DNA from 3 places in the Faecalibacterium sp. Marseille-Q3530 genome. Region 1 is predicted to be linked to each of the others. Evidence: predicted binding sites of a transcription regulator. Region 1 holds the regulator's gene; each other region holds the start of a gene.
The links. The regulator Rex, encoded in region 1, represses fermentation and respiration genes when NADH is low (regulators of the CRP and FNR family bind a similar motif). The targets are predictions, from matches to a motif close to ATTGTTAANNNNTTAACAAT.
Positions count from the first base shown of each region.

Region 2: the regulator Rex is predicted to act here: its motif matches at 3,913-3,932, upstream of pgk (phosphoglycerate kinase).
Region 3: the regulator Rex is predicted to act here: its motif matches at 3,600-3,619, upstream of coaD (pantetheine-phosphate adenylyltransferase).

Region 1 is NZ_JAFREH010000012.1:14,562-22,720, forward strand. It holds gene J3350_RS10265 (DNA translocase FtsK) at 1-722, opposite strand, end outside; gene J3350_RS10270 (ClpP family protease) at 810-1,496, opposite strand; gene J3350_RS10275 (redox-sensing transcriptional repressor Rex) at 1,743-2,384, shown strand; gene J3350_RS10280 (thymidine kinase) at 2,583-3,188, shown strand; gene J3350_RS10285 (ABC transporter substrate-binding protein) at 3,758-5,134, shown strand; gene J3350_RS10290 (carbohydrate ABC transporter permease) at 5,302-6,228, shown strand; gene J3350_RS10295 (carbohydrate ABC transporter permease) at 6,240-7,097, shown strand; gene J3350_RS10300 (AraC family transcriptional regulator) at 7,199-8,014, opposite strand; gene J3350_RS10305 (glycoside hydrolase family 28 protein) at 8,107-8,159, shown strand, end outside.
Region 2 is NZ_JAFREH010000001.1:428,777-436,935, forward strand. It holds gene gpmI (2,3-bisphosphoglycerate-independent phosphoglycerate mutase) at 78-1,604, opposite strand; gene tpiA (triose-phosphate isomerase) at 1,725-2,495, opposite strand; gene pgk (phosphoglycerate kinase) at 2,586-3,794, opposite strand; gene J3350_RS01885 (PTS ascorbate transporter subunit IIC) at 4,047-4,250, opposite strand; gene J3350_RS01890 (SPFH domain-containing protein) at 4,250-5,251, opposite strand; gene rplL (50S ribosomal protein L7/L12) at 5,423-5,797, opposite strand; gene rplJ (50S ribosomal protein L10) at 5,870-6,385, opposite strand; ribosomal protein L10 leader region at 6,429-6,568, opposite strand; gene rplA (50S ribosomal protein L1) at 6,690-7,382, opposite strand; gene rplK (50S ribosomal protein L11) at 7,440-7,865, opposite strand; gene nusG (transcription termination/antitermination protein NusG) at 7,997-8,159, opposite strand, start outside.
Region 3 is NZ_JAFREH010000001.1:28,471-36,629, forward strand. It holds gene J3350_RS00160 (3-hydroxyacyl-CoA dehydrogenase family protein) at 1-625, opposite strand, end outside; gene J3350_RS00165 (enoyl-CoA hydratase-related protein) at 726-1,511, opposite strand; gene J3350_RS00170 (acetyl-CoA C-acetyltransferase) at 1,616-2,833, opposite strand; gene coaD (pantetheine-phosphate adenylyltransferase) at 2,925-3,428, opposite strand; gene J3350_RS00180 (butyryl-CoA:acetate CoA-transferase) at 3,825-5,171, shown strand; gene J3350_RS00185 (AI-2E family transporter) at 5,225-6,436, shown strand; gene J3350_RS00190 (radical SAM protein) at 6,604-8,028, opposite strand; gene J3350_RS00195 (oleate hydratase) at 8,097-8,159, opposite strand, start outside.

The DNA of each region.
Region 1 (8,159 bases):
CAGCCCGGCGCTGCAAAGCCGCCTTCCTCATCCTCTTCGCTGCAAAGGTCCGGCTCGTCTCCGGCTTCCAGCGCGGCCGCTTCCTCCTCGGCCTGGCGGGCAGCCTGCCGCTCGGCGCGGCGGGCTGCATTCTGCTCGTAGACGGCCACGCCCTTTTCGTGGGCGCTGCCGCCCAGTTCACATATCCACTGCCACAGTTCGGCGGGGGTGATATCAAAAATGTACAGGCTGGCACAGAGCGCCAGCACCACCATCACGAGATTTGCCGCCGGACGCCCGCAGAGCAGCAGCAGATTGCCGCCCAGCAGGGCACCGATGGCACCGCCGCCCAGCCAGGCATGGACGCCGTTCTGATAGCACTCCGCTACCATGCGGGCCGCCGGGATGTCGGCGGGGATCTCGGAAAAGACGATGACGGTGCCGCTGGCAAACACCAGCCCCAGCATCAGCTTGAACATCTGGCCGATGAGGTCTTCGCCCCGTGTGTAGAGGATGGCCAGATAGCAGATCGCTGCGCCCAGCACGAAGCTGCCGCAGCCGAACAGGCCGAACAATACCTCGTGCAGGGCCTTCCAGACCGAGCTGCCCTCCACAAAGGCCAGCACGATGAGCAGCAGGCCCGCAAACAGGGTGCCCAGCCCTGCGGGCATCCGCTCCTGTGCCCGGCTCTTTCTCCGCGCAGGTGCGCGTCTTGCGGTCGTTTTTCGTTTTTTCTTTGCCATCTTTCGTTGCAACCCTGTCTCTTTCTCCCATAGTATTCGATTCTTTCATTTTATCACGACCTATGGAAAATAGCAACGAAAACCCGCTCAGCGTTCGATCTCCCGATACAGCCACGCCAGCGCATCCGAGATGCCGCCCAGCTCGTCGATGAGCTTTTCGCGCACGGCCCGGCGGCCGTCCAGCATGGTGCCCACATCCATGACCAGCTCGCCGGTGCGGAGCATCAGCTCGGTGTAGCGCTTTTCCGAGATGCCGCTGTGCGCCGCCACGAAGCCGGTGATCCGCTCCTGCATCTGTTCGAACCACCGCATCGTCTGGGGCACACCCAGGATCATCCCGGAGTGCCGCACCGGGTGGACAGTCATGGTGGCTGTGGGCACGATGAAGCTCCGCCGGGCGCTGACGGCCAGCGGGATGCCGATGGAGTGCCCGCCGCCCAGCACCACGGCGGCGCTGGGCTTGGAGATGCTGGCGATCAGCTCCGCCAGCGCCAGCCCGGCTTCCACATCGCCGCCCACGGTGTTCAGGATGACCAGCAGGCCCTCCACCGCCGGGTCCTCCTGCACGGCCACCAGCTGCGGGATGACATGCTCGTACTTGGTGGTCTTCTGCCCCTGAGGCGCTTCCACATGGCCCTCGATCTGCCCCACCACGGTCAGGCAGTGGATGGCGTGGGGGCCTTTGGTGCGGTAGACGCTGCCCAGATCCTCGATCTGCTCTTTTTCCAGCCGCTGCTCTTCCACCGGGGTGTTTTTTTCGTTCTGCTCTGCCATAAGCCCCTCCTGCTCTGTTTTTTTCAGGGTTCCCGGCGGGTCAAATGATTATGCGGCGGTTAAGATTTCTTAACTTTTGAAAAAATTGCTCCATTTTATTTGACATTCTCCATATCCGCTGTATACTTTAGATAATGAATAAGATTGACAAAGATGTATCATTATTGTGCAAAACTCTTTGAATCTGCCGGAGCGCCACGGTAGGCGCAGAGGACCGGCATCGGATGGATGAAAGGAGAACCACCTATGAACACCCCTGGTAAAGCATCTCTGCCGGTGATCAAACGCCTGCCCAAGTACTACCGCTTTCTGCGGACCTTGAAGAACGACGGCATCACCAGCATCTCTTCCCGCGAACTGGCCGCCCAGATGGGCACCACGGCCTCTCAGGTCCGGCAGGACTTCAACTGCATCGGCGATGTGAACGGCCGTCAGGGCATCGGCTACTCGGTCGAAAACCTGCTCTCCATCCTGGAGAATCTGCTGTTCGGCAACGGCGACCGCCTGCCCACCATCCTCATCGGCTGCGGCCGTCTGGGCAAGGCCGTCAGCCGGTTCATCACCACCGATACCAACGGCTATAAGCTCATTGCCGCCTTCGACAACTCGCCGGACGAAGTGGGCAGGGAGATTAACGGCATCCAGATCCTCCACATCGACCAGCTGGAGAGCTTCTGCGCCGAGCACAAGCCCGAAGTGGCGGTTCTCTGTGTGCCCCGCAGCGGTGCCGAAGAGCTGAGCGGCCGTCTGGTCAGCCTGGGCATCAAAGGCTTCTGGAACTTCTCCCACTACGACCTGTCCGTCCCGTATCCGGAAGTCGTGGTCGAGAACGTCCACCTGGGCGACAGCCTGATGAGCTTGGGCTACCGCCTGCGCAATCAGGACTGATGTTCCGGTTTCGTCGTTGACTATATAATATAATATGATAAAGCAACCCTCCCATCACAGCGAAGCCCGCTCGCTTCCCATCGTTTGGGCTTTGCTCATTCCGTAGAAAGCTGACCGGCGTGCCAATGGCTCTCCCTTTGGGAGAGCTGGCATCGCGCAGCGATGGCTGAGAGGGTTGCTTTTTATGAGGAGACCTTCATGGCAAAGCTATATTTCCGTTACGGCGCAATGAACAGCGGCAAGAGCACGGCCCTGATGCAGGTGGCGCACAACTACGAGGAGCAGGGGATGCAGGTGCTCATCCTGAAGCCGCAGGTGGACACCAAGGGCGGCGGTGAACTGGTCAGCCGCCTGGGGGTGCGGCGCAAGGCCGACCTGCTCATCCCGCCGGAGGCGGACGTCTTTGAGGCCGTCCGCGCCGCCAGCCAGACCCAGAAGCTGGCCTGCGTCCTCTGCGACGAGAGCCAGTTCTTCACCCCGGCACAGGCTGAGCAGCTGTTCATGGTCACGGTAGACCTGAATATCCCGGTCATCTGCTACGGTCTGCGGTCGGACTTCTCGCTCAAGGGGTTCCCCGGCTCCACCCGCCTGCTGGAGCTGGCTCACACCATCGAGGAGATGAAGACCATCTGCACCTGCGGCCGCAAGGCCACCTGCAACTGCCGCAAAGTCAACGGTGAGTTCGTCTTTGAGGGCGAACAGGTCGCCATCGACCTGGAAAACGACGTGCAGTACGTCAGCATGTGCCCCCAATGCTACTTCCGCGAGCGCCGCGCCTTCTACGCCCGCCGGGCCGCGAAATAAAAAAGCGGAGCGTTTCCCGGAAGAAGCATTGCGCTGCGTTCATTTTGCAGCCGTGTTCCCCAAAAAAACAGAAAAATTTTTTCAGCGCTGCCTCGCCGGGCGGCGCTTTTTTCTGCCCGGAACAGACCGTTTCCGACAGAGTGATATATCAGTTGTATCCAACTTCGCGCGTTTATTGCGCTATTGATATATCAGTTGACAAATCTCTGGAATCGTCGGAATCGTCAACGATTTCACTTATTGCATACAACAAAACCACGCCAATTTCTCGATTGGTTACAAAAATATTGCAATTTTAGGAGGTTTCCCCGACTCCTTGCTCCGATTTCTATGCAATCTGTTGAAGTATACATGTTGCACAGTTTTTTCGCTCAAGTTTATTCATTTCGGCAAGGACGTCAAAACCGCGCCAAACACGAACGCAATATTTGTTCGTTTTTTGCGCGCTTCTCTTCAATTTACATCTTTCTTTTTGTGGTATCTTTTGTTATCATAATTGTATACAACGAGCCTTTTGCAGATAAGGCCGCTGAGCACATGTTTTCTATATATTAGGAGGAGAACGAACAATGAGCAAGGCAATTTCTCGTCGCGATTTCCTGAAGGTCACCGGTGCTGTGGGCGCAGCTGGCCTGCTGGCTGCCTGTGGCGGCAGCTCCAACTCCACCGCAGCTTCCACCGCTTCTTCCGCAGCAGAAGCAGCTTCCGTGGCTGGCCTGAGCAGTGATCCTGTCACCCTGACCATGAGCTGGTGGGGCGGCGAGTCTCGTCACAACGCTTACCAGGAGGCCCTGAAGGCTTTCTCCGCAGCAAACAGCAACATCACCGTCAACCCCACCTTCGCTGCATGGTCCGGCTGGGAGGACACCATGTCCACCAAGTTTGCCGGCGGCGTGGCTGAGGACGTCTGCCAGATCAACTGGAACTGGCTGTACAACTACTCTGCAAACGGCCAGACCTTCATCGACCTGAACAGCGTCACCGATTATCTGGACCTGTCTCAGTGGGATGACGCCAAGCTGGCAGCCTGCAACGTTGCCAATGCACAGCAGTGCGTACCTGTCGCTATGACCGGCCGTATCTTCTACTGGAACATGACCACCTTTAATAAGGCTGGCATCACCGAGGTTCCCAAGACTCTGGACGACCTGATGAACGCAGGCAAGGCATTCCAGGAGAAGCTGGGCGATGACTACTATCCTCTGCACCTGGGCGCATACGACCGTATGATCCTGATGGTCTTCTACCTTGAGTCCAAGTACGGCAAGGATTGGGCAGACCCCACCACCTCCACCCTGAACTACACCGCTGACGAGATCGCCGAGGGCATCGACTTCATCAAGAGCCTGGTCGATGGCCACGTCATCATGCCGCTGCCCACCTACTACGGTGCAAACGGCGACAACGCTGCACACCAGTCCAACGAGTGGATCACCGGCAAGATGGCTGGTATCTTCGAGTGGGATTCCTCCGCTGTCAAGTTTCAGGATGCTCTGGACGAGGAGAACAAGCCCGGCTTCACCGTCGGCGAGGAGATCAAGTTCGGCGATTACAACGGCGGCTTCTCCAAGGTCTCCATGGGTCTGGCCATCACCAAGACCTGCGAGCATCCCGCTGAGGCTGCTAAGCTGATCAACTTCCTGCTGAACGAGAAGGAAGGCGCTGAGATCATGGGTTCTGAGTGCGGCCTGCCCGCTTCCAAGGCTGGCCTGGAGGCTGCACAGGCTGCTGGCAAGATCAAGGATCTGGTCGCTGAGGCAAACGGCAAGGTCATGGCCTTCGTCGGCTTCCAGCTGGACCCCCTGTTCGAGGCAAACGACCTGAAGGCAACCGGCACCGGTATCTATCAGGAAGTCTTCGACACCGTGGACTACGACAACGCTTCCGGCGCTGATGTCGTTGACACCCTGCTGGACGGCATGTCCGCTGTTGGTTACACTGTCTGATCGCTTCAGACTCTGACCTGAGTTCTTACATACGAGGGGCATCGACCACTCGGCCGATGTCCCTTTTTCTCAGGCACAGGTTACAAATCTCTGACAAGTCTGTTTCCAAAGTGTGACGCGCGGTATGCCATGCGTTGGAAAATCACCCACAAAAGGAGGATTCCCGGATGAAAGAAAGTAATGCGCCCTCTCTGGGGCGTACCCCGGCCCAGAAGTTCTTCGATAAGTGGCAGGGTCTGATCTATCTGATCCCCTGGATCATCGGTTTCGTCGTCTTCAAGGCGATCCCGTTCGGTCAGTCGCTGTACTACAGCTTCACCGATATGAACTTCTTCAACGGCATCCATCAGTACGGCGTGATGAACTACGTCACCGCCTTCTCCGATGCCAAGATCACCAAGGCCCTGATCACTACCTTCAAGTACGCCTTCGTCACCGTGCCCCTGAAGCTGATCTTCGCTCTGTTCATCGCATACATCCTGAACTTCAAGATCGCATGCGTGAACCTGTTCCGTACCGTCTACTACATCCCGTCCATCCTGGGCGGCTCCGTTGCCATCGCCGTTCTGTGGAAGGCTGTCTTCCGCGATGACGGTCTGGTCAACACCATCATCCGCGCCATCACCTTCGGCCACGCACAGGGCCCCTCCTGGCTGAGCGACCCCAACTATGCGCTGTGGATCATCTGCTTCCTGCGCATCTGGCAGTTCGGTTCCGCCATGGTCCTGTTCCTGGCCGCTCTGAAGGGCGTGCCCGCAGACCTGTATGAGGCGGCCACCATCGACGGTGCCGGCAAGTGGAAGCAGTTCTTCTCCATCACCGTTCCGATGATCACCCCCATCATCTTCTACAACCTGGTCACGCAGATCTGCCAGGCATTCCAGGAGTTCAACGGCCCGTTCATCATCACCAACGGCGGCCCGCGCAACTCCACCACTCTGATCTCCATTCTGGTTTACAACTACGCCTTCAAGTCCAACCAGATGGGCATGGCCTCCGCACTGGCATGGATCATGTTCGTGATCGTCTGCATCCTCACGATCATTGCCTTCACCAGCCAGAAGAAGTGGGTCTACTACTCGGATGAAAGGTAAGGTGTGACAGTATGGGAATGAAAGCATCCAACGTCATCGCGACGTTCTTCAAGTACCTTGTCCTGATTTTGGTCGGCCTGATCATGATCTATCCCCTGCTGTGGATGATCAGCGCGACCTTCAAGGACAACAGCGAGATCTTCGCAGGCATCGGCCTGTGGATCAAGAACCCTACTCTGGAGGGCTATAAGAACGCGCTGAACAACTTCGGCGGTTCCATCAACATCCTGCAGGCCATGCTGAACACTTACTCTTATGTTCTGCCCAAGGTCATCTGCACGGTTATCTCCTCCTGCGTTGCCGCTTACGGCTTCGGCCGTTTCGACTTCCCCGGCCGGAAGATCCTGTTCAGTATCATGCTGGCCACCCTGTTCCTGCCCCAGGTCGTTCTGAACGTTCCGCAGTTCCTGCTGTACACCAAGTTCGGCTGGGTCAACAGCCCGTTCTATCTGGCCATCTGGGTCCACTGCGCATTTGCGACTGAGACCTACTTCGTCTATCAGCTGGTGCAGTTCATGCGCAATGTCCCGCGTGACCTGGACGAGGCTGCTGCCATCGACGGCTGCAACTCCTTCCAGACGCTGTACAAGGTCATCGTCCCCATGCTGATGCCCGCTCTGGTGTCCTGCGCTCTGTTCCAGTTCATGTGGAGCTGCAACGACTTCATGGGCCCGCTGCTTTACGTGCAGACCCCTGCAAAATACCCGATGTCCCTGTTCGTCAAGCTGTCCATGGACGGTGATACCGGCTTTGCATGGAACCGCATCCTGGCTCTGTCCCTGATCTCCATCCTGCCGCAGCTGATCGTCTTCTTCTGTGCACAGGATCAGTTCGTCGAAGGTATCTCCGCCGGTGCGGTCAAGGGCTGATCGCTCTTCGCTCTGGCCTGTGAGATCCTGACGCAGCAATCAAAACGACCCCTGTGCACACGGCATAGGGGTCGTTTCTCTTTGCAAGGCTCAGCGCAGGCTCAGCCGCGGCTGCTCTTGCGGTATTGCAATGGGCCGACGCCCATCATCTCCCGGAAGACCCGGCGGAAGTGAGCCGCCGAGGCAAAGCCGGTCTGCTCGGCCACCGCGCTGATGTTCAGGTCGGTGGTCTCCAGCAGATGCTGTGCGGCCTCGATGCGGCGGCCGTTGATGTAGTCCACGATGGACTGCCCTGTCACCCGCCGGAACAGACGGCTGAGGTAGTAGGGCGACAGATAGAACCGCGCCGCCACATCGGTGAGGGAGAATTTCTGCTGATAGTTCGCGGCGAGGTAGGCGCAGATCTGCTCCACGGTCTCGTTCCGGGGGCGGGCGGTCTGCCGCTCGGCTTTGCACTCCTGGTCCACATAATGCAGCAGCAGCGAAAGGTAGATGATGCCGGGGCAGTCCGGTTCCCCGGCGGCGCTCCGCATCAGGTTCAGCAGGGTGCGCAGGCGGCTGGCCCACTGCACCGGGCCGTACAGCAGGATCGGGTCGTCTGGCTCGAACAGCGGGCTGAAATCCCGCTGCATCACGCTCTTCAGCTCGGTCAGCACTGCCGCCGGGAAGCGGCAGCCGATCAGCTCCGGGGCCAGATGCCCCGCCTGCTGAAACACGCCGCCCCCCGGCCCCAGCAGCAGCACGCAGCCGGGGGTGACCAGCAGCGAAGCATCTCCCCGCTGGAACGTGCAGCTGCCGCCGGTCACCACCAGGATGCGGCAGGTCTCCTCGTCCTCCTGCAGGCGGTACTCGCTCTCGGTCATCCGCAGCTGGAGCGCCAGCGTCTTTGCATTCAGTTTATCGCGTTCCGCTCGCATTGGCATCATTGATTCCCCGCTTTTTTCGTTTTCTCCAGTGTATCACGTCCGCCCCGCGCGGGCAAGCCGAAACCCCAAGGAGGTTTTGTTTTATGAAACTGTCACTCATCCGCTCCATGACCCGCAGCGCCGTTTTCGAGCTGGA
Region 2 (8,159 bases), on a different contig from region 1:
CGCCCCGCAGGGACCTTCTCAGAAGGCTCTGCGGGGCGCTGCTATGTGATTCAGGAGATCTTCCCGAAAAAGAATGCTTACTCCACGATGATGCTCTTACCGGTCATCTCTGCGGGGACAGGCAGGCCGATATAGGGCAGCATGGTGGGCGCAATGTCGGCCAGGCAGCCGCCCTCGCGCAGCTTCACATCGCCGCAGCCAATGGCCACAAAGGGCACCACATTGGTGGTGTGTGCGGTGAAGGGAGTGCCGTCGGGGTTCTTCATCTTCTCCGCATTGCCGTGATCGGCGGTCAGGAAGGCGCAGCCGCCCGCATCCAGCACAGCGGTGACAACTTCCTTGACGGCAGCGTCCACGGCCTCTACGGCTTTCACAGCGGCCTCAAAGACGCCGGTGTGGCCGACCATGTCGCAGTTGGCGAAGTTCAGGATGATAACATCATACTTGCCGCTCTCGATCCGCTGCTTGCACTCTGCAGCGACCTCCGGAGCGCTCATCTCCGGCTGCAGGTCGTAGGTAGCCACCTTCGGGCTGGGGATGACGCAGCGGTCCTCCCCCGCGTAGGGAGCCTCGACACCGCCGTTGAAGAAGAAGGTGACGTGTGCGTACTTCTCGGTCTCGGCGATGCGCAGCTGGGTCTTGCCGTTCTCGGACAGATACTGGCCCAGAACGTTCTTCAGCTCCACGGGAGGATAGGCAACCTCGCAGTTGGGCATGGTGGCGTCATACTCGGCCATGCAGACGTAGTGGACCTGCTTGCGGCCGCCGCGGCGCTCAAAGCCGGTGAAGGCGTCGTCGCAGAAGATGCGGGTCATCTGGCGGGCACGGTCGGGGCGGAAGTTCATGAAGATGACGGTGTCGCCATCCTGCACACGGCCGCCCTCGCAGGTGACACAGGGCAGAACGAACTCGTCGGTCTTGTCGTTGGCATAGGATGCCTCGATCGCCTCTGCAGCGTTGGCATACCGCTCGCCCTCGCCATAGACGAATGCTGCGTAGGCCTTCTCCTCACGGTCCCAGTTGTTGTCGCGGTCCATGGCGTAGTAACGGCCGGAGACGCTGGCGATCTTGCCGATGCCCAGCGCATCGAGCTTGGCCTGCAGGTCGGCCAGGAAGCCCTTGCCGGAGTGCGGGTCGGTATCACGGCCGTCGGTGATGCAGTGGAGATAGACCTCCTTGGCACCCATGTGCTTGGCCATTTCCAGAACACCGAACCAGTGGTCAGCGTGGCTGTGGACGCCGCCGGTGCCGACCAGGCCCATCAGGTGGATGGCCTTCCCTGCATCGATGGCAGCTTTCATGTTCTTGACGAGGACCGGGTTCTTGAGCATCTCGCCATCCCGGATGGACTTGGTGATGAGGGTCAGCTGCTGATAAACGATGCGGCCTGCGCCCATGTTGGTGTGGCCGACCTCAGAGTTGCCCATCTGGCCGTCGGGCAGGCCGACTGCCATGCCGGAAGCGTCGATGGTGGTCATGGGGTACTTTGCCATCAGAGAGTCGATAAACGGCTTCTTTGCGGCGGCCACAGCGTTGCCATAGGTCTCGTTGGGGGTCCAGCCAAAGCCGTCCATGATGCAGAGCATTACGGGTTTCTTGGACATAAATGGTATCTCCTTTGATTTTGAACTAAAAAGCGCCCGGCTTCAGCGCTTGCAAACGGCGCGGCCGGGCGCTGGGGTGATTTGCAAAAGGCAGTGTGCGATGCGGGGAAGCTCTGTTTCTCAGCCCTTGGTCGCAGCGTTGACGATGACTGCAAAATCCGGAGCCTTCAGGGAAGCACCGCCGATCAGGCCGCCATCGACGTCCTTCTTGCTCAGCAGCTCTTCGCAGTTCTTTGCGTTCATGCTGCCGCCGTACTGCACGGTGGTCGCCTCGGCCACGGCCTCGCCGTATACCTCGCCGATGACCTTGCGGATTTGGCCGCAGACTTCCTCTGCCTGGTCTGCCGTAGCGGTCTTGCCGGTGCCGATGGCCCAGATGGGCTCATACGCGATGACGACGTTGGCCATCTGCTCTGCGGTGACATCACGCAGAGCGATCTTAGTCTGCATCCGGACCAGCTCCTCGGTCACGCCCTCTTCGCGCTGCTCCAGGCTCTCGCCCACGCAGATGATGACCTTCAGGCCCGCGTTCAGCGCAGCCAGAGCGCGCTTGTTGACGGTCTGATCGGTCTCTGCGAAGTACTGGCGGCGCTCCGAGTGGCCGACGATGACGTACTCCACGCCCAGATCCACCAGCATCTCTGCGCTGATCTCACCGGTGAACGCACCGGACTTCTCGAAGTGGACGTTCTCTGCACCGACATGGATGTTGGTGCCCTTGGTCTTTTCCACAGCCGTCACCAGATCGGTGAACGGAGTGCAGATGACGACCTCGCAGGAAGCATGCTTGACGGCGGGGATCAGCTCGTCCACCAGCTTGGCTGCTTCCGAAGCGGTCTTGTTCATCTTCCAGTTGCCTGCAATGATTGCCTTACGCTTTGCCTTATCCATGATCTCTATCTCCTTCTATTTACCTACGTACCAAAAAAGGTGCGGCGGCGCCATGCCGCCGCACCTCGATCCTGCTGTTGCGAGCGCGAATTATGCGTTCTGGATGACAGCGATGCCGGGCAGCTCCTTGCCCTCCAGATACTCCAGAGAAGCGCCGCCGCCGGTGGAGATGTGGGTCATCTTATCGCCCAGACCCATCTGCTGGACTGCTGCTGCGCTGTCGCCGCCGCCGATAACGGTGGTAGCGCCGCTCTCAGCCATAGCCTGTGCCACAGCCAGGGTGCCTGCTGCCAGAGTCGGGTTCTCGAAGACGCCCATGGGGCCGTTCCAGACAACGGTCTTGGAAGCCTTGACGGCCTCAGCAAACAGCTTGGTGCTCTCCGGGCCGATGTCGCAGCCTTCCATATCGGCAGGCATTGCGGTCACGGGCACAACGGTGGTCTCGACGGGTGCGTCGATGGGATCGGGGAAGTCCTTGATGCAGACGGCATCGACAGGCAGGAGCAGCTTGACGCCCTTCTCCTGAGCCTTTGCCATCATCTCCTTGCAGTAGTCCAGCTTGGAGTCATCGCACAGGCTCTTGCCGACTTCGTAGCCCTGTGCCTTGACGAAGGTATAAGCCATGCCGCCACCGATGATCAGAGTATCGACCTTCTCCAGCAGGTTGGAGATGACGTTCAGCTTATCGGCGACCTTTGCGCCGCCCAGGATGGCGGTGAAGGGACGCTCCGGGTCGTTGACGGCATTGCCCAGATACTTGATCTCCTTCTCCATCAGGTAACCGACAGCGGTATCCTTGACGTAGTCGGTGACACCGGCGGTGGAGCAGTGTGCACGATGGCAGCTACCGAAGGCGTCGTCCACGTATGCGTCCGCCAGAGAGGCCAGCTCCTCGGAGAACTCCGGCATGTTCTTGGTCTCTTCCTTGCGGAAACGGGTGTTCTGGAGCAGGACAACGTCGCCGTTGTTCATGGCAGCCACAGCAGCCTTTGCGTTCTCGCCCACGACGTTGTCGTCATCTGCGAACACAACGGTCTTGCCCAGCTTTGCGCTCAGGGCAGCTGCAACGGGAGCCAGGCTGAACTTTGCCTCAGGGCCGTTCTTGGGCTTGCCCAGGTGGCTGCACAGGATGACCTTTGCGCCATCATTGAGCAGCTTCTGGATGGTGGGCAGAGCTGCGTTGATGCGGTTCTCGTTGGTGATGACACCGTCCTTCATCGGGACGTTGAAGTCGCAGCGGACCAGAACCTTCTTGCCGCAGTAATTCTCGTCGTCGATCGTCTTCTTACCTAAACCCATGGTAATAAACTCCTCTCAAATTCTTTTCATCGGAATCGAATTTCACTCGTTATCGGGGCTTGCCTCCCCCGTACACTTCTATTATAAACAAAAACTGTGTGGTTTGCAAGGACAGGCAATAGATAATTTATTAACAAACTTTCCCCGTATCCCGGTGGAAATGTGTCTATTTTGACTGAAAGACGGAGCAACTCCCCTTTTTCATGAAAAAAAGAACCTCTGAAAAGCATTTTTTCCAAAGGTTCCCTTCTCTTATTTGAGATCCAGTTCCGGCGGCAGGTCGATCTCATCCGAGACATACTTGCCATTCTTCTTCCGTTGACGCACACACTCGGTGAGCAGATACTCGATCTGCCCGTTCACCGAGCGGAAATCATCTTCAGCCCATGCGGCAAGGGCTTCGTAGAGCTTTGCGTTCAGTCGGAGCGGGATCTGCTTTTTGGGTTCTGCTGCCATCAGTAGAGGCTGCCGCTGTTCACAATGGGCTGAGCGTCACGGTTGCCGCAGAGCACGACCAGCAGGTTGGAGACCATTGCTGCCTTGCGCTCATCGTCGAGCTCGACCACTTTGTTTTCATTCAGGCGTTCCAGTGCCATTTCCACCATGCCGACGGCACCGTCCACGATCATCTTACGGGCGTCGATGATGGCGCTGGCCTGCTGGCGCTGCAGCATGACGGCTGCGATCTCCGGCGCGTAGGCCAGGTAGGTGATGCGAGCTTCGATGATCTCGATGCCGGCCTCGGTCACATTTTTCTGGATCTCGTCCTGGATGCGCTTGGCCACGACCTCGGACGAACCGCGCAGGCTGCCTTCGTCGGCGATGCCGTCACCGGTGGTGTCCACATTGGGGGCCACATCGTAGGGGTAGACCCGCACGACGTTGCGCAGGGCGCTGTCGCACTGAAGGGACAGGTACTCTTTGTAGTTGTCCACGTTGAAGACGGCTTTCGCGGTATCGGTCACGCGCCAGATGACGGCAATGCCGATCTCGACCGGGTTGCCCAGGCAGTCGTTGATCTTCTGGCGGGAGTTGTTCAGGGTCATGATCTTGAGGGAGATCTTTTTGCCATCCTGCTCCCGGCTCGCCTGCACAACAGGCATCTTCTGGACGTCGCCGCTCTGGCTCAGCACTGTGCCCGCGGCTGGGTTGACGGAGGTGCAGAAGGGATTCACCCAATAGAAGCCCTCCCCTTTCAGGGTGCCGATGTAGTCGCCGAAGAGGGTCAGCACCAATGCTTCCTCCGGCTTCAGCACCTTCAGGCCGCAGAGCAGGAAAATGCCAACGATGCCATAGGCGATGCTCAGCACCAGCAAAATCACGCCCGGCACGTTATGTTCTGCCGTGAGCAGTATCCCACCCAGCACGAACACAATGATGGCCGCAACATAGCCGAGCAAGGTCAGCAGCAGCATCGTCATTCCGTTCTTCTTCGTTTGCAAGATCTTCTCTTCCATGTAAGATCCCTCCTTATCGGGTCTGGAAGTGTTTCTATCTGATATCAAAATCATATCATGTTGTGTTTTATCTGTCAAGAGGAAACAACAAAAAAGGCACCCTCGCCTTTCGACGAGAGTGCCTTTATTTCAAGAATCGAAATTCAAGAAAGAACGTTCAGGGGGATCAAATTACTTGATCTCGACCTTAGCGCCAGCCTCTTCCAGCTTCTTCTTGATGTCCTCAGCCTCAGCCTTGGAAGCCTTCTCCTTGACAGCCTTGGGAGCGCCGTCAACGATAGCCTTAGCCTCCTTCAGGCCCAGACCGGTGATTTCCTTGACCAGCTTGATGACCTGCATCTTGGTAGCGCCAGCCTCAGCCAGGATGACGTCGAACTCGGTCTTCTCTTCCTCAGCGGCAGCAGCAGCGCCAGCAGCAGCGGGAGCAGCAGCAGCAACAGCGGAAACACCGAACTCTTCGCAGTAAGCGTCGATCAGTTCCTTCAGCTCCAGGACGGACAGCTCCTTGACGGAGTCGATGATGGCAGTAATCTTCTCAGAAGCCATGGTAATAACCCTCCAATATAAATGGTTTTGTGTTTGTTGATTTCAGATTGTTAAGCAGCAGTCACGCAGCAATTAAGCAGCGGGCTCTTCCTGCTTGTCGGCATAAGCCTGCATTGCAACGGCCAGACCAGACAGAGTGCTGGTGAGGGCGCCTGCAAACATGGACAGCATGCCTTCGCGGTTGGGCAGCTTTGCGATGGCGTTGGTCTCGGCAGCGTCCATGACCTTGCCTTCCATGAAGCCAGCCTTGACGACGAACTTCTTGGACTTATCGCCATCCTGATACTTGCACAGGATGCGGGCAGCGGACATGGGGTCTTCCTCGTGAGCAAAAGCGATAGCGGTATCGCCCTTGAACTGCTCAGCCAGGCCCTCCAGAGAGGTACCCTTAACAGCCAGACGCAGCATGGTGTTCTTCACGACCATATAATCGACGCCTGCCTCACGCAGCTCCTTACGGAGCTTGGTGTCGTTCTCGACGTTAATGCCGCCGTAAGCGACGACGCAGCCGGAAACCGCACTCTCAAACTTTGCCTTCAGATCAGCGACATAAGCCTGCTTCTCAGAAAGAATCTTTGCACTGGGCATTCGGTTTCACCTCGTTTCAAAAACTTGTATCGAACACTGAAACTCAGGGATCAAAAAAGCCTCTTTCCCGCACTGTGTCCGAGAAAGAGGCATAAAACAACATTATGCGCGTTTCTCGGCAGGCGGCTTAGCCTTACGCTGGGTTCCAGCACCTGCTGTCTCAAAAACAGCATGATTATTTTACCGCAAACGCGCGGTGTTGTCAAGTGCTTTTTTGAAGATTTTTTATTTTCCTCTCTTTGGCTCCCCTAATAGGGGAGCTGGCTGCGCCAAAGCGCAGACTGAGAGGTTTTATTTCTTCAAATTAGACACCGTACTTCAGGGTGTTGAGACGGATGCCAGGGCCCATGGTGGTGGCGATGGTAGCGCTCTTGAAGTAAGTGCCCTTTGCAGCAGCAGGCTTTGCCTTTGCAATGGCGCTCATAACGGTATCCAGGTTGGTGTACAGCTTCTCTGCACCGAAGGAAGCCTTGCCCACGGGGACATGGATGATGTTCTGCTTGTCCAGACGATACTCGATCTTACCAGCCTTGGCCTCGGTGACTGCCTTGCCCAGATCGGGAGCAACAGTACCAGCCTTGGGGTTGGGCATCAGGCCGCGGGGGCCCAGCACCTTACCGAGACGGCCGACGCGGCCCATCATGTCGGGGGTGGTGACAACAACGTCGAAGTCCATGAAGCCGCCGGCGATGCGGGCGATCAGCTCATCATCACCAACGATGTCAGCGCCGGCTGCCTCAGCAGCAGCGGCAGCAGCGCCCTTTGCGATGGCGCAGACGCGGACGGTCTTGCCGGTGCCGTTGGGCAGAACGACAGCGCCGCGGACCTGCTGGTCAGCGTGGCGGCCGTCAACGCCCAGGCGGACGTGCAGCTCAACGGTCTCGTCGAACTTGGCAGAAGCGGTCTTGCAAGCCAGCTCCAGAGCCTCGTTCATTTCATACAGCTTAGAAAAATCGATCTGCTTCGCAGCATCGACATAGTGCTTGCCATGTTTCATTGTATATCCTCCTATGTGGTCATGCGGGCAGTTTTATGCCCTCCCACTGTTGTTGTCTCAGCCCTCGACGGTGACGCCCATGGAGCGGCAGGTGCCACGGACCATGCTGCATGCAGCTTCCAGAGAAGCAGCGTTCAGGTCGGGCATCTTGGTCTTCGCGATCTCTTCCACCTGAGCAGCGGTCAGAGAAGCAACCTTTTCCTTGTTGGGCTTGCCGGAAGCGGTGTTGATGCCAGCGGCCTTCTTGATCAGAACGGCTGCCGGAGGAGTCTTGGTGATGAAGCTGAAGGAGCGGTCAGCGTAAACGGTGATGACGACGGGGATGACATAACCCATCTGGTTCTTGGTACGCTCGTTGAACTCCTTGGTGAAGGCCATGATGTTGACGCCCTTCTGACCCAGAGCAGGGCCAACAGGGGGAGCCGGAGTCGCCTTGCCGGCCTCGATCTGCAGCTTAATGTAGCCAGTAACTTTCTGTGCCATGATAAATGCACCTCCAAAAATCTGTGGTGAGTTGCGGCGCCGTGTAGGCGCCTCCCACGAGCATGTGCGCGGTGCACACGCTCTATAAGAACCGCACTGCGGTCTTACCTTGGTAAACGGATGCCGGTTGGTTACGGCAGCTCGACCTGCGCGATGTCCACCTCAGCGGGCGTCTCGCGGCCAAACATGTTGACCTTGAGCTTGACTTTGAAGCTCTCGGTGTCGATGCCCTCCACAAGGCCCATAAAGCCTTCCAGGGGGCCGGCAGTGATCTGCACGGTGTCGCCGACTTTG
Region 3 (8,159 bases), on a different contig from region 1:
CAGCGATGTCGGAAACGCCCTCCATCTTGATGAAGGCTGCTTCGTTGATCATGGGGATCAGGATGCGGTTGACGACGAAGCCGGCTGCCTCGTTGACCTGAACGGGGTTCTTGCCGATGGCGACCGAGATTTCCTTGATCTTCTCAACGGTCTCAGCAGGAGTGTTGCAGCCTGCGATGACCTCGATCAGCTTCATGCGGTCGGCGGGGTTGAAGAAGTGCATGCCGACCAGCGGGCGGCTCAGGCCCTTGCCGATCTCAGTGATGGACAGAGAAGAAGTGTTGGAAGCAAAGATGCACTCCGGCTTGCAGATCTTATCCAGCTCGCCAAAGGTGGTCTGCTTGACCTTCATGTCCTCGAATGCAGCCTCGACGACCAGGTCGCAGTCTGCACACAGGTCTTCCTTCAGGCCCGGCGTGATAGCGGCGACGATTGCATCCGCCTTCTCCTGGGGGATCTTGCCCTTTGCGACCAGCTTGTCATAGCCAGCCTTGATCTTTGCCAGGCCCTTCTCAGCCCACTCCTGCTTAATGTCGCACAGAGCAACGCTGTTGCCCTCGACCTGAGCGAATGCCTTTGCAATGCCCTGGCCCATCGTGCCAGCGCCAATAACACCGATCTTCATAGGATATCTCTCCTTTATTCATATCCCCCTGCTCCCCGGTTCCCTCTCCGGCAGGAACCGGGATGCAGAAGGGTTCAGATTACAAATTCAAATGTACTTCTCAGTTGTTGGTGAAAACAGCCTTGGGCTTCGGTTTCTCACGGGACAGGAAGCAGGCCATGCCTTCCTTCTGGTCGTGGGTCTCGAAGCAGTCGCCGAACAGCTTTTCCTCGACCTCGACTGCCTTCTCAATGGGAAGGCTGATGCCATCGTTGATGGCCTTCTTGCAGTTGCGCACTGCAATGGGGGCGTTCTTTGCGATCTTGTTGGCCAGCTTCAGGACGTTCTCCATCAGCTCAGCCTGGGGATACACGGCGTTGACCAGACCGATGCGGTAAGCCTCATCGGCCTTGATGTTCAGGGCCGAATAGACCAGCTGCTTTGCCATGCCCATGCCGACGAGACGTGCCAGACGCTGAGTGCCGCCGAAGCCCGGCGTGATGCCCAGACCGACTTCCGGCTGGCCGAAGACGGCGTTGTCCGAGCAGATGCGGATGTCGCAGCTCATGGCCAGCTCATTGCCGCCGCCCAGTGCGAAGCCGTTGACGGCTGCGATCACAGGGATGGGGAAATGCTCGATCATCAGGAAGACATCATTGCCCAGCTTGCCGAAAGCCTCGCCCTCTGCCTTGGTCATGGTGCTCATGGAACCGATGTCTGCACCGGCCACGAAGCTCTTGTCGCCTTCGCCGGTCAGAACGATGCAGCGGATGGCGTCCTGATCGACAGCCTCAAAAGCTGCCTTCAGGTCTGCCAGAACTTCAGGGTTCAGTGCGTTCAGTGCCTTGGGGCGGTCGATGGTGATGATCTCGACAGCACCCTGCACTTCGGTTTTAACAAATGCCATTGTGAAGACCTCCATTCAAAGTCTTATTCTTCGTTTCAGAACAGCCCCGCGCAGGAGAAGTCCGCCTGCGCGGGCGATCCTGATATCTGGAGTGCCTCCAGCGTTTAGTCCATTTCGACGATGGTAGCGCAGCCCATGCCGCCGCCGATGCACAGGGTAGCCAGACCCTTGTGGGCACCACGGTGCTTCATTGCATACAGCAGGGTGACCAGGATACGAGCACCGGAAGCGCCGACCGGGTGGCCCAGAGCGATTGCGCCGCCGTTGACGTTGACCTTGTTCATATCAAAGTGCAGAGCCTGGCTGACGGCCACAGACTGTGCTGCGAAGGCCTCGTTTGCCTCGATCAGGTCCATATCGGCAACGGACAGGCCGGTCTTTGCCATGACCTTCTTGGTTGCAGCGATGGGGCCCAGACCCATGACTTCGGGCTCAACACCAGCCAGAGCACCAGCGACCCAGGTTGCCAGCGGGGTGACGCCCAGCTCCTTGGCCTTCTCCTCGCTCATCACGACCAGAGCAGCAGCGCCGTCGTTGATGGCGGAAGAGTTGCCGGCGGTCACGATGCCGTCCTTGGTGAAGGCGGGCTTCAGGGTGCCCAGCTTCTCGACCGGGGTCAGACGGGGGCCTTCATCGGTATCGAACACGGTGTCGCCCTTCTTGCCCTTGATGACAACGGGAACGATCTCGTCCTTGAAGGCACCGTCCTTGATGGCCTTGTCTGCCTTGACCTGGCTGTTGTAAGAGAACTCATCCAGCTGCTCGCGGGTGATGGGGTTGTAGCCGTACTTCTTCTGATAGGTCTCGTTGGTGCAGACGTTCTCAGCGGTCATGCCCATGTGCTTGTTGAAGCCGGTGGCATCCCACAGAGCATCGTTGACCATGGTATCGACCAGCTCGCTCTTGCCCATGGGAGCGCCCATGCGGTAGCCGTAGCGGCCCTTCATCATAGCGAAGGGAGCCATGTCCATGTTCTCCATGCCGCCTGCAACGACGATGTCGGCATCGCCAGCCTCGATCATCTGCGCAGCCATGTTGACGCAGTTCAGACCGGAGCCGCAGACCACGTTGACGGTGACAGCGGGGGTCTCGATGGGCAGGCCTGCCTTCAGGGAAGCCTGACGCGCGACATTCTGGCCCAGACCAGCCTGAATGACGCAGCCCATGTAAACATGATCGACCTGCTCCGGTGCGACGTGTGCGCGCTCCAGTGCCTCCTTGATGACGATGGAGCCCAGCTCAGCAGCGGGGACGTTGGCAAGAGTGCCGCCGAACTTGCCGATGGCGGTACGGCATGCAGATGCGATAACAACTTTCTTCATGTTAATAGCCTCCTGATTTGTGTGTATATTGGTGGGTTTTAGGAACCAATTTTATAGAAACGCCTGCGGCGTTTGCACATGAGAAACAGGTTCAGGGCTGCTCCCCCTTCGCCCGGAGCGCGGCCATCTTCTGTTCGACGGCGGCTTCCACATTGGGCGTGACGAACTTGGAGATATTGCTGCCGTAGCGGGCAGCCTCTTTCACGATCGTCGAGGAAAGGTAGCTCCATTTGATGCTGGTCGCCAGGAACATCGTCTCGATGCCGGGCATCAGTGCATGGTTCGTCTGCGCCAGCTGGATCTCGTTTTCGAAATCCGTGACCGCCCGCAGACCCCGCACCATGACCGAAGCGTGGCGCTTTTTGGCGAACTCCACGGTCAGGCCGTCAAAGCTCTCCACCGTGACGTTCGGGATGCCCTTGCAGCACTCCTGCAGCAGGGCCACCCGCTCTTCTACGGTGAACAGAGGGTGCTTGGCGCTGTTGATGAGCACGGCGACGATCAGGTGATCGTTGATCTTTGCGGCACGCTTGATGATGTCCAGGTGCCCTTTGGTGACCGGATCGAACGATCCGGGATAAACTGCTGTTGCCATCGTGTCCTCCTTGGTGCGCGCTGGTATGAAAAGCGCGCTCGGTCCTGCCATGATAGCACTTTCCAGTTCGGGTTGCAAGACGTTGTTTGCGGCGCCGCGTCTCATCGCTATTTTTTTAACGATTCATGACGCACTGCTCCGCACCGCCCTGCTACGCTATAAGTAAACCACATCGTCAAAATTTTATCAAGTCCTTTTTCGAAAAATTTTGTTTTTATCGAACCAAAGAATTCGGTTGAATCGCTAAGAATTTTAGTTATATTGCCATCCAGTCACTTTTTTGCCCCGATTTGCTCCGAAAGTATTGATTCCTTCTTTTGTTAATGTTATAACTAAGTTATCGGGTTGTAAGAATTTACAATTCCTTTATGTTATTATAGGAGAGGATGGTTTATAATGGATTATACGGAACTGTATGCGCAGAAAAAGATGACTGCCGATCAGGCCGCTGCTTTGGTCAAGAGCGGCGATTGGGTGGACTACGGCTGGGCTGTGAACACCCCGGTGGCAGTCGATGCTGCCATTGCAAAGCGTCTGCCGGAGCTGGAGAACGTCAATTTCCGCGGCGGCATCCTGATGTGGGTGCCGGAGATCTTCCAGATTGACGACCCGGCTGCCCACATGACCTGGAACAGCTGGCACATGGGCGGCATTGAGCGCAAGGCCATTGCGCAGGGCTTCTCCTTCTACTCCCCCATCCGTTATTCGGAGCTGCCCCGTTACTACCGCGACAGCAAGGACCCCGTGGATGTGGCAGTGTTCCAGGTCACGCCCATGGACGAGCATGGCTACTTCAACTTCGGCCCCTGTGCTTCTCATCTGGGCGCCGTCTGCGAAAAGGCCAAAAAGATCATCGTCGAGGTCAACACCAATATGCCCCGCTGCCTGGGCGGCACCGAGAACTGGGTGCATATCTCCCAGGTGGCCGGTGTCGTGGAAGGCACCAACCCGCCGATGGGCCAGATGGCTGCACCCGGTGCGGCCACTGAGGTGGACCTCGCCGTGGCGAACCTCATCGTCCCGCAGATCCCGAACGGTGCCTGCCTGCAGCTGGGCATCGGCGGAATGCCCAACGCCATCGGCAACCTGATCGCGCAGAGCGACCTGCAGGATCTGGGCGTCCATACTGAAATGTACGTCGATGCCTTTGTGGACATCGCCAAAGCCGGCAAGATCACCGGCCGCCACAAGAATCTGGACAAGGGCCGTCAGGTCTACGCCTTCGGTGCCGGCACCCAGAAGATGTACGATTACCTCGACAACAACCCGGAGTGCATGGCAGCCCCTGTGGAGTACACCAACGACATCCGCAGCATCTCGGCCATCGACAACTTCATCTCCATCAACAATGCTGTCGATATCGACCTGTTCGGTCAGGTCAACGCCGAGAGTGCCGGTATCAAGCACATCTCCGGTGCAGGCGGTCAGCTGGACTTCGTTTTGGGCGCATACCTTTCCAACGGCGGCAAGAGCTTCATCTGCCTGTCCTCTACCTTTATGAATAAGAAGACCGGCAAGGTCGAGAGCCGCATCCGCCCCACGCTGGAGACCGGCAGCATCGTCACCGATACCCGTGCCAATATCCACTATCTGTGCACCGAGTACGGCTGTGTGAACCTGAAGGGCCTGACCAGCTGGGAAAAGGCCGAAGCATTGATCAGCGTTGCACACCCCGATTTCCGGGATGAACTGATCGCCGAAGCTGAAAAACTGCACATCTGGCGCAGGAGCAACAAGCGCTAAACAATGCTGCGGGCATTCCTGCTGCCCGCGGCAGGAATGGAGTCTACGGAAACATGATGGACAAAAAGCCACACATCAAACCCTACCTGTATGGGATGCTCGCGGGATTCGGTGCCATATCACTGAGCATCCTCTTCTTCTTCCTGATCTACCGCTTTCAGGGCTTCGGGGATGCGATCTCGAAGCTGACAGGCATCCTGATGCCGTTCATCTACGGCGCGGTCATCGCCTATCTGCTCAAGCCGGTGTGCAACTGCGTGGAGGATTTTCTCCGCCGCCTTTTGCCCGAAAAGATGGGAACTGCGGCCAACATGCTGGCGGTCACCATCTCGCTGCTGTTCGGCATCCTGGTGGTGTATGCGCTGATCATGATGATCGTGCCGCAGCTCATCACCAGCGTGACGACGCTGTACTACACGGCGCGGAACAACCTGAACGACTTCGTGGACTGGGCTTCCCATCAGGAGATCATCGCCAGCAACCAGAAGCTGCTGGATTTCATCGAGACGTCCTATGACAACCTGCAGGACACGCTGGACAACATCGTCCGGACGAAGCTGGTCCCCTCCATGCAGAGCCTCCTGAGCGGTGCAGCGCTGGGCGTGATGAGCGTCGTGACCTTCCTGAAGAACATCATCATCGGCGTCATCGTTTCGGTGTATCTGCTGGCCAGCCGGAAGAAGTTCGGCCAGCAGTGCAAGATGATCCTGTACAGCCTCATCAAGCCCCGCTGGGCGGATGTCATTCTGGAAGAGATCCTCTATGCCGATAAAATGTTCGGCGGCTTCATCAACGGCAAGATCCTGGATTCTGCCATCATCGGTGTGCTGTGCTACATCGCCTGTCTCATCTTCAAGTTCCCCAGTGCGCTGCTGGTCTCGGTCATCATCGGTGTGACCAATGTTATCCCCTTCTTCGGGCCTTTCATCGGTGCCATCCCGGCCACCTTGCTCATCCTCATCCAGAACCCCATCAAGGCGCTCTGGTTCATTCTGTTCGTTCTGGTTTTGCAGCAGGTGGACGGCAACATCATTGGGCCGAAGATCCTGGGCAACACCACCGGCCTTTCCAGCTTCTGGGTGCTGTTCGCCATCCTGCTGTTCGGCGGCCTGTGGGGTTTTGTGGGCATGATCATCGGTGTGCCGCTCTTCGCTGTCATCTACGACGTGCTCAAGAAGTTCGTCTTCCACGGCCTGCGCCGCAACGAGGAGATGAAACTGGTCACGACCTACCACGACAACTTCGGCGACCCCGACGACGAATAAATCCAGCCCTCTATATCAAATGCCCCGGCCCTGTCTCCTGCGGGAGATGGGGCCATTTTATCGCGCAAAAAACCTCCCGCTTCCCGGCGCTGTTGCAGCGCTCCGGAAAGCGGGAGGTTTTGGTTCAGGACGGCTACACCCGATGCAGACCCAGCGCTTCTGTGTGCTTACTGCTGGCCGGGCTTCCAGTCCTTATAATTCTCGTAGCGGCTCTCGCGGATCTTGGTGTGGGACCAGATCTCGTCGGCCATGGGCTGCCAGTTGTCGGCGTAGGCCTTGCACTTATCGCACAGGTGATCCACCGTCTCCGGGCTCTGGAGGTCGGTGCTGTGGGCGCCGGTCTCGTGGACCATCTTCCGCAGCAGTTCGGGGTTCTCCAGCATGGGGCAGGGACGCAGGTGGTTCTTGTTGAAGGGCTGGCCGTTGTGGTATGCCATGAACAGCGGACTCTGAAGGATCTCCAGAATGCTGCTGTCGTGGATGTTGGCATTGGAATAGTGGATGAAAACGCAGGGTTCCGCATCACCGGCCGAGTTGATGTGGAAGTAGTTGCGGCCGCCCGCAATGCAGCCGCCGACGAACTCGCCGTCGTTCTGGAAGTCCATCGGGTAGAACGGGATATCACACGCCTCGCTGCGCAGATAGCGGATGCGGTCGATCATGTACTTGCGCTGCTCCGGGGTGGGCATCAGTTCGGGGGCTGCCTCGTTGCCGACGGGCATGTAGTGGAAATAGAAACCGAAGTGCGCACCCTTGTCGCACAGGAAGCGCATGAAGTCATCGCTGGTGACGGCCTCGATGTTGGCGCTGGTGTAGCAGATGGAGGTACCGAACAGGATACCGTATTGCTTGAGCAGGTCCATGGCGTGCATGACGGCGGCGTAATGGCCGCTGCCGCGGCGGGCATCGTTGGTCTCCGGGGTACCCTCGATGGACAGCATGAAGGCGATGTTGCCCAGACGGACGACCTCCTTGCAGAAGGCGTCGTCGATCAGGGTGGAGTTGGTGTAGATGGCGAACTGCACATCGTTGTGCTTTTCGGCCAGCTTCAGGATGTCGGCCTTGCGGACCAGCGGCTCGCCGCCGGTGAGCATGTAGAGGTACACGCCCAGCTCCTTGCCCTGAGAGACGATCTTGTCCATATCGTCAAAGCTCAGGTTGTTCTTGTTGCCGTACTCGCCGGCCCAGCAGCCCACGCAGTGCATGTTGCAGGCGGAGGTGGGGTCGAACAAAATCAGCCAAGGGATGTTGCACTGGTACTTGACGCGGTTCTCACGGATGGTCTTGGTGCCACGGAAGAAGGCCTCATAGCCCAGGTTCAGAGCCGTGGTGCGGGCCACATTGGGGTCCAGCTGGTCCAGCATGCAGTTGATGAGTCTGGACCACTTGCTGTCCGGGTTTGAGAGGGTCTGGCGGGCATGATTGTATGTTTCCTCGCTGAAGGAATCGCCATAGAAGGTCTTGGCGACATCCACCAGCTGGGTCATGGCCTTTTCGCGGTCCTTGTTGACGTGGGACAGCACGATATCCGCCGTCTTGCCCAGTGCGGCGCGCTGCATCTTATGAGTCAGAGAATCAAATGTGGTATTCATTCCAATTTCCTCCAATGCGTTGTCTGATGTGGGGAGCATCCTCCCCCGCCGGGATCAGGACCCGGCGTTCAGATGATCTTATATTCTTGCAGCAGACGGCCGAGGTCGGTCTCCTGCACCCTGTCGATGAC